2 regions of the Rhizobium bangladeshense genome follow, and region 1 is predicted to be linked to the other one. Evidence: riboswitches for the same ligand, from Rfam matches in the RefSeq annotation. Region 1 holds a riboswitch; the other holds the start of a gene.
What was found. A riboswitch is a leader RNA that binds a small molecule or an ion and turns the genes downstream of it on or off. The one in region 1 is predicted to bind cobalamin.
Positions count from the first base shown of each region.

Region 2: it holds a riboswitch for cobalamin, as region 1 does, so the genes downstream of both, bluB (5,6-dimethylbenzimidazole synthase) here and nrdH (glutaredoxin-like protein NrdH) in region 1, are expected to answer to the same signal.

Region 1 is NZ_CP071612.1:3,936,341-3,940,549, forward strand. Features, by position in the region: gene nrdE (class 1b ribonucleoside-diphosphate reductase subunit alpha) at 1-1,938, opposite strand, end outside; gene nrdI (class Ib ribonucleoside-diphosphate reductase assembly flavoprotein NrdI) at 1,917-2,318, opposite strand; gene nrdH (glutaredoxin-like protein NrdH) at 2,332-2,553, opposite strand; cobalamin riboswitch at 2,815-3,039, opposite strand; gene J2J98_RS18975 (heavy metal translocating P-type ATPase) at 3,266-4,209, opposite strand, start outside.
Region 2 is NZ_CP071612.1:2,426,882-2,431,090, forward strand. Features, by position in the region: gene J2J98_RS11835 (GntR family transcriptional regulator) at 1-642, shown strand; gene J2J98_RS11840 (DUF2865 domain-containing protein) at 846-1,946, shown strand; gene bluB (5,6-dimethylbenzimidazole synthase) at 1,950-2,639, opposite strand; cobalamin riboswitch at 2,682-2,868, opposite strand; gene J2J98_RS11850 (methyl-accepting chemotaxis protein) at 3,174-4,209, shown strand, end outside.

The DNA of each region.
Region 1 (4,209 bases):
GGCGTCCTGATAATAGTCGAGATTGTCGTTGGTCATGAACGGCGCCGGATAATAGACGCGGCCGATCTTGCCCTCCTTGCGGATCTCGATCTTCGAGACGATCGGATGGATCGAAGAGGTCGAGTGGTTGATATAGGAGATCGATCCGGTCGGCGGCACCGCCTGCAGGTTCTGATTATAGAGGCCGGAGGTCATGACAGCCTTCTTCAGCGCCACCCAGTCGTCCCGTGTCGGGATATGGATACCGGCATCATCGAACAGCGCACTCACCTTCTCGGTCGCCGGCTTCCATTGCTGTTCCGTATATTTGTCAAAATATTCGCCGGAGGCATATTTGGACTTTTCGAAGCCCTTGAAGCTCTGGCCGCGTTCGATCGCCAACAAATTCGAAGCGCGGATTGCGTGGTACGTCACCGCATAGAAATAGATATTGGTGAAATCGACGCCCTCCTCCGAGCCGTAGAAGATGCGTTCGCGGGCAAGATAGCCGTGCAGGTTCATCTGGCCGAGGCCGATCGCATGGCTCTCGTCATTGCCCTTCTCTATCGACGGAACCGAGGAGATATGGCTCATGTCGGAAACCGCCGTCAGCGCCCGGATCGCCGTCTCGATGGTCTTGCCGAAATCAGCGGAATCCATGGCGGCTGCGATATTCAGCGAACCGAGATTGCAGGAAATGTCCTTGCCGAGGTGCTTATAGGAGAGATCGTCGTTATATTCGCTTGCCTCGCTCACCTGCAGGATCTCCGAGCAGAGATTGCTCATGGAGATGCGCCCGGCAACCGGGTTCGCCCGATTCACCGTGTCCTCGAACATGATGTAGGGATAGCCGCTTTCGAACTGGATTTCGGCGATCACCTGGAAGAACTCGCGCGCCTTGATCTTCTTCTTCGAGATGCGGGCATCCGCCACCATCTCGCGGTACTTTTCCGTCACGGAGATCTCGGTGAACGGCATCCCGTAGACTCGCTCCACGTCGTAGGGCGAGAAGAGGTACATATCCTCATTATTCCTAGCGAGCTCGAAGGTGATGTCGGGCAAGACGACGCCGAGCGATAGCGTCTTGATGCGGATCTTCTCATCGGCGTTTTCACGCTTGGTGTCGAGGAAGCGCATGATATCGGGATGATGGGCGTTCAGATAAACCGCGCCCGCTCCCTGCCGCGCGCCGAGCTGATTGGCATAGGAGAAGCTGTCTTCCAAGAGCTTCATGACCGGGATGATGCCGGAGGACTGGTTCTCGATCTGCTTGATGGGCGCGCCTGCCTCGCGGATATTCGTCAGAGACAAGGCCACGCCGCCGCCGCGCTTTGAGAGCTGCAGCGCCGAATTGATCGACCGGCCGATCGATTCCATATTGTCCTCGACGCGCAGCAGGAAACAGGAAACGAGTTCGCCACGCTGTTTCTTGCCGGCATTGAGAAAGGTAGGCGTTGCCGGCTGGAAGCGCCCGGAAATGATTTCGTCGACCATGTCGCGGGCAAGAGCCTCGTCGCCTCGCGCCAGGGTCAGCGCCACCATGCAGATGCGGTCCTCATAGCGCTCGAGATAGCGCTTTCCATCGAAGGTCTTCAGCGTGTAGCTGGTGTAATATTTGAAAGCACCGAGGAAGGTGGGGAAGCGGAATTTCCTGGCATAGGCCTGATCGAACAGGTCGCGCACGAAATTGAAGGAATACTGGTCGAGCACCTCCTGCTCGTAATAACCCTCGGTCACGAGGTAATCGAGCTTCTCCCTGAGGTTATGGAAGAACACCGTGTTCTGGTTCACATGCTGCAGAAAGTACTGCTTGGCCGCCATGCGGTCCTTGTCGAGCTGGATCACTCCCTCATCGTCATAGAGGTTCAGCATCGCGTTCAGTGCATGATAGTCGAGCGTTTCGGCCGCCTTCAGCGGTTTTGCGCCCGCATCCCACGTCAGATTTGTTCCCGTGTCCAAAATCGTCCCATCCCGTCTTTGACATTGGCGACATCCTCGGCTGTTCCCAGGAGCTCGAACCGGTAGAGGTACGGCACCTGGCACTTCTTCGAGATGACGTCGCCGGCGAGCCCATAGGTCTCGCCGAAATTGCTGTTGCCCGCAGCAATCACGCCGCGGATGTTGGAGCGGTTTTCCGCGTCGTTGAGGAAGCGGATCACCTCCTTGGGCACGGCCCCTCTACCGCCATCCCCGCAATAGGTGGGCAAAATCAGCACATAAGGCTCGCGAATGTGAATGTGTTGAGCGCCGACGGGAATGCGCGCCGCGCGCAGCCCCAATTTCTCGACGAAACGATGGGTGTTCCCAGATCGGCTGGAATAATAAACGATCAGCCCCATCGTCTTTCTCAGCTCAGGAGAGCGCGCTGATCATATCCGGGCGGAACCCCGCCCAATGCTGGCTGCCGGCAACCACGACCGGAACCTGCATGTAGCCCATGCCGCGCACACGATCGAGCGCTTCGGCATCCTCGGAAATATCGACGATCTCATAATCCACGCCCAGACGGTCGAGGGCGCGGTAGGTGGCGGTGCATTGGACGCAAGCCGGCTTGCTGTAAACGGTAATGCTCATCATGTTCCTCGTAATGTCAATGAAGTCAGGACGCGGGTGTGGGATCGGGCGCCGTGCGGCGTCCGGGGTAACGCTCGATAATGATCTGACAAACTTGGCGCTTCAGACGCCTGACGCTATCCCTTCCGGGGTTTGCGCGGGCGGCGGCCTTGATGTTCTCGACATGACTTCATCCCGAAGTGCTCATGCGGACGTTCGGGGCAGCGCATCAGGCGCGGATCGTTCCGCCCTCATATACGCGACCTTCCGGACACCCCGCCCGTGGACGTTTCGTTCAAGGCAGGTCTCCTGGCTTGCGGGTCGAAGCATCCTGCCCAGCCTTCCCGAGGCATCATGCCTCAGTGACCCGAAATCGGACAGTTGCTCGCCGCTTACAGTTGCGGGGGCAGCTCCGGCCTTGCCCCACCCTCATGGCGAGATGCACCGTATTCCCATCTTAGCCCGCGATCCTTACGAATCGGAGGAACCTTGAACACTAGATATAGTACGCGAATCGAAATACACGTCAACGGATGGTTTGTGCATTGCATTAAGGCAGGTTTGAAATCGCTGCGTTCCTGTGAAAAACATGGAAAACGAAAGCTTAAGGTAAACTGGCTGTGGAGAAGCCTTTGATGAACAGGGCAGGCCCATAGCCGGCACTAAGATCCTAAGCTGTTCGGGCTCCAATCGCCGATGCGGCACATCGCAGAAAAGATGAAGCCCGGAATAGTCACGCCTTTATCCGAAGCAGCCTGAGCGCATTGATCGTCACCAGCACCGTGGCGCCGGTATCGGCGAGGATCGCCGGCCAGAGCCCGGTGATCCCGATGATCGTGGTAACCAGGAAGACAGCCTTCAGTCCGAGCGCGATGGTGATATTCTCAAGGATATTGCGCATCGTCCGCTTGGAAAGCGCGATCATCCGCGCCACGTCGCCTACGCGTCCGTGCAGCACGGCGGCATCCGCGGTCTCCAGTGCCACATCGGTGCCGCCGCCCATGGCGATCCCGATGTCGGCGGCGGCGAGCGCCGGCGCGTCGTTGATGCCGTCGCCGACCTTGGCGACGACGAAGCCCTTGCGCTTCAGTTCGCCGACGACCCGCTGCTTGTCCTCGGGCATCATCTCGCCGCGCCAGTCGATGCCGAGCATGTCGGCGACGGCTGCCGCCGTGCGCTTATTGTCGCCGGTCAGCATCATCGCCTTGACACCCGCCGATTTGAGCGCCGAGAGCCCGGCTTCAGCATCCTCGCGCGGCTCGTCGCGCATGGCGATCAACCCGGCCGCAAGGCCATTGACGAGCAGCACCGACACGCTCTTGCCCTCATCGTTGAGCCCGGCAATACGCGCCTCCTGTCCCGCGTTGAGCGCCCCACGCTCGCGGGCGGCGGGCGGCGACAAGAGATCCACTGTCTCGCCGCCGACTTTGCCGGTAACACCCCTGCCCGGCAACGCTTCCAATTCGAAGGCCGGCGGCACGGGAACGCCATCCATCCTGGCGCGGTTGAGGATGGCAAGCGCTAAGGGATGGCTGGAGCCCTGCTCCAGCACCGCCGCACGCGACAAGAGCTGCGCCTCGCCCAATCCGAAGGAAACGATATCCGTCACCCGAGGCTTGCCTTCCGTCAGCGTGCCCGTCTTGTCGAAGGCGACTATTGTCACCTTGCCGAGCGTTT
Region 2 (4,209 bases), 1.5 Mb from region 1:
ATGATTTCGCTGGAAGGCGACGCGACAGCGCAAGCACAAGAGCCGCAAGCCATCGATGTGACCGAACTCATTCTCCAGGATATCCTTGCCGGTCGCCTCCCGCCCGGAACCTGGTTGAAGCAGATCGATCTCGAGAGGCGGTATAACTGTACACGGCCCGAGGTTCGCAGGGCTCTCGACAGACTGGTGCAGAAGCGACTGGTGGAGCATATCCCCAATCGCGGTTATCACGTCCATGAGCAGGACGGGCGCCGCGCTCAGGAGGTTAGCGACATTCGCGTCATCCTCGAAGTGGCCGTCAGCGACCGCATCATCGCGAATGCGAGCGAGGCCGATATTGCAAATTTGCGGGTTCTGGCTTTACGCTTCGACGATCTTGTGCTGAACGGCACCATGCTTGAACTTTACGAAGCCAATCTCGCCTTCCATCGCCATCTGCTTGCTCTCGCCGGCAACCAGGAACTCGTGGAACTGATCACGGAAATTCGGCAGCGGACGTCTTCCGCGCCGGTGTCGCAGTGGCGAACGCGCGCCCGCATAGAGCAATCCGGCCGCGAACATCAGCAGATGGTCGACGCGATAGAGAAACGCGACACCGATGGCCTGATGGAGCTGACGCGCAGGCACATTCTTCAAGGCTGATCGGCCTCAATGACGCCGTCAGCTGTCGCTGGAACTTAGGCATAATCGGAATAGCTGGAGCGACGAGCGCCAGGCGCTCTGCTGGATAAGATCGCGAAAATACGCTAAGAAATCCTCTGAGCTTATTAAGAGAAATGAGCTATGAAACGCACGGGGTGACGTCGCATTCGATACCCCACCGATTGCTTATTCCGGGACGAGTCGTGAAACGCCGAAACCTGTCTCTTGCATTTCTTCTTGCGTTGGCATCGCCCGCCGCCGCGCAGTCCAGCGCCGTCTGCAACGACCTGCGCGGTCGTCTTGCCGATCTGCCGCGGTCGATCGGCAACGGCAACGGTCCGGAAGCGCGCCAATATGCCAGCGCAATCGCCGAGCAGAACCTCGAGCTGCGCAAGGTCCGCAACGATCTGCGCAGCTACGGCTGCACCTCGGGCAGCATGCTCGTGATCGGCGGCGAGAATGCCGATTTTTGCGCCGAGCTCTCAGACGCCGAAGCCCGGATGATCGACAATATCCGTTATCTCCAGGAGCGCCGCAACGAGCTGCGCAGCCAAGCCGGCGGCGATGACGGCGCGCGCCGTGAATTGACGGCTGCGCTCGAACGCAATGGCTGCAACAGCGAAAATTTCTATGCGCCGACAGAGCGCAGCGCCAGCGAGGCCGCCCCAAGCGTCGAAGAACAGGCGATGCGCACCGACACCTTCATCGCGCTCGGTAGCGGTGAAGAGGCCGATCCGCGTTACGGCCTGCCGAGGGCTGAAATGTTTTCGCCGGTCAGCACCATCTGCGTTCGCAGCTGCGACGGCGGCTTCTTCCCGATCAGCTCGAACACCACCTCAGTCGATTTCGGCCGGGATGCCCAGACCTGCGCCAAAATGTGCCCTGGCATCGAGACAGAACTCTTCTATCGCGACGTGACCAGTACCGAGGCCTCGAACATGATCTCGGTCGCGACGGGCGCTCCCTACAGCGCCATGAAGAACGCCTTCGCTTACAAGAACCGCGCGCCTGGCGAGAAAAATTCCTGCGCCTGCAATCTCACCGCCTATTACGAGGAGATGCGTGGCAAGCAGGCCCTAAGCGAGCCGCCGCAGCAGGGTTCGATCACAACGATCCGCACCACCCCCCCGGCGAAGGACACTGCAGCAGCAGCAGCCTCGCAGCAACCATCCGTTCCCGAGCGTCCCTACGACCCCACCCGGAACAAGATCCGTCAGGTCGGCCCGCAATTCCTTGCAGGCGACCAGGGCTCGATCGATCTTGCCAATCCGGCAACGCCGGGCCCACAACCGCAACAGCAGTAACTGCTAGGGGTCGTTGCGTCCCCATCCGTCGTGGAAAACCAGTTCCTCGAGCGGCAGCCGCTGCCGCCAGCCTTTGATCGAGAGTTCCGGTTCCTCATATAGCCGGTCGACAAAGCCGGCGCAGAGCCAGGCGACCACTTCGATATGCTCGGGGATGCCGAGAATGGTTTTCAGGTCACCTTCACGGAAGATGCTGACCCAGCCGATGCCGACCCCCTCGGCGCGGCCGGCAAGCCAGAGATTCTGAATGGCGCAAACGGTCGAATAGGAATCCATCCGCCGATTGTGCGTCCGTCCCAGCACCACGCTGCCGCCGCGAGTGGGGTCGCAGGTCACGCATATACCGAGCGGCGCCTCCACGATGCCTTCGAGCTTGAGGGATCGATAGGCCTGCCGCCGCTCACCTTCAAACATCGACGCTGCCTCATCGTTGGCCACAGCAAAGGCGTCGCGCACGCGCGAGCGGACGGCTGCACTTTTGACCAGAATGAAATTCCATGGCTGCATGAAGCCTACCGAAGGTGCATGATGCGCGGCTGTCAGAAGCCGCGCCACGAGGTCGTCGGGCAAGGGATCGGGCAGGAACTGGCTGCGCACGTCACGTCGCGTCATGATCGCGTGATACACCGCCTCGCGCTCGGCCGGCGAAAAACCGGATGCCGCCGAAAGGGCATCCACATCAAAGGGTCGCATCGTCATATCCCCAACAACGCAACCGCCCGCCGTCCGCGCGGGTTGGGTCTATCTCGCCAGGCCGGTCTTCTGACTTGGCTTCATCCATCTGCCGCAGCCTTCCCGGCAAAAGCCAGTGGCACGATGAAGCGGCAGACGTCGGCCTTACAGCGTTGGGCACGTTCCGGCATTGCACCGGATTCCCGATTCTCCCGCCCACAGGGCGAGCACCTGACGGCGCATCTATTTCAGGAAACCGGCGCGGCGGCAAGTGCGGGCAGACTGACCCTGAACCGCGACCGCAGACGGCTGATCAGGGGCAGACAGCTCCGCATCGGCGATCTTTTGGTTGCGGGAGGAACAGCCTCTGTGTGCCTACCCATCCTCCTCTACTTTATGATTTCTTCATACATCAAATCCACACTGCCTTTGCGCGTTTTGGGTCGCAAATCAGACATGGGCATGAGCGCTCGTGATGTGACCGTCAGCGTCGATGCCGTGCAGATATGCCGGTCGCAAAGATGGTCGACCGAGCCGCAATTCCAGGCTCCGCGGATGTTCCAATTCTTGAAAACCATGCCCCTGACAGCCAAGCTGGCTGTGATCATCGTCGCCGTCAATGTATGCGGCATTTCCGCTTTCGCCACCTATACGTGGATGTATGAAACCCGGGCGCTGATCGATAGCGCCAAGGCGAACTGGTCCAAGGATGCGGAACAGTTTGCCTCTCTGGCCGCCGGCGGCGTGAAATGGGGCAAGGCGAACGCCGTTCGCGAAGCCTATTCGCTGTACCGTGACGACCCCTCGCTCGATCTCGTTCAATTTGCCGCATTCAACGCGGAGCCTGCTGCCGTCGACACCTGGACGCGCGACGGCATTTCCGGTTTGCCGACGCCGGCCGACCTGGCGACGCGCCTCAGCGCCAAACCTGACAAAACGACAGTCGATGACAACGGAATGTCCGCCGGTCTGGTCACGATTATTGCGCCGCTGCCGCTGGACAAGTCCGGCAAGACAACCGGCTACGTCGTTACGAACTGGTCTGTCGAAAAGATAGCTTCCGAAGTCCGCCAGAAGGTTCTCGTTTCGCTGCTCACCCAATCCGTCATCACTGCCTTCGCAGTCATCGCTCTCCTTTTCGCCATGCGCAGCCTGGTGGGCCGGCCCCTCAGGATCCTCAGCAAACGAATTGGCGCGTTGCAGAATGGCGACCTCGCCTCCCCCGTCGCCTACAGGGAAAATGGCGACGAAATCGGCTTTCTCGCGCGTGCGCTGGAAGTCTTCCGTCACGAGGCGATCGCAAAGGTCGAAAGAGAGCAGGCCGCTGCCGAGCAGAGCGCCTCGTTCGATGCCGAACGGGCGCGCAATGCATTGTTGACGGAAGAAGCCGGCAACAGGCAACGGCTAGTGATGACCACTCTTGCGAACGCATTGGAAAAGCTGGCCGCCGGCGACTTCTCGGTTCAGCTTGCCGATCTAGGCCCTGAATTCGACAAGTTGCGCCAGGATTTCAACAACATGGTCCAGGCCGTCGCGGCCGCGCTGACAGAGATAAAGATCGCTTCCGTTGCGGTTGAGGGCGGTTCAAGTG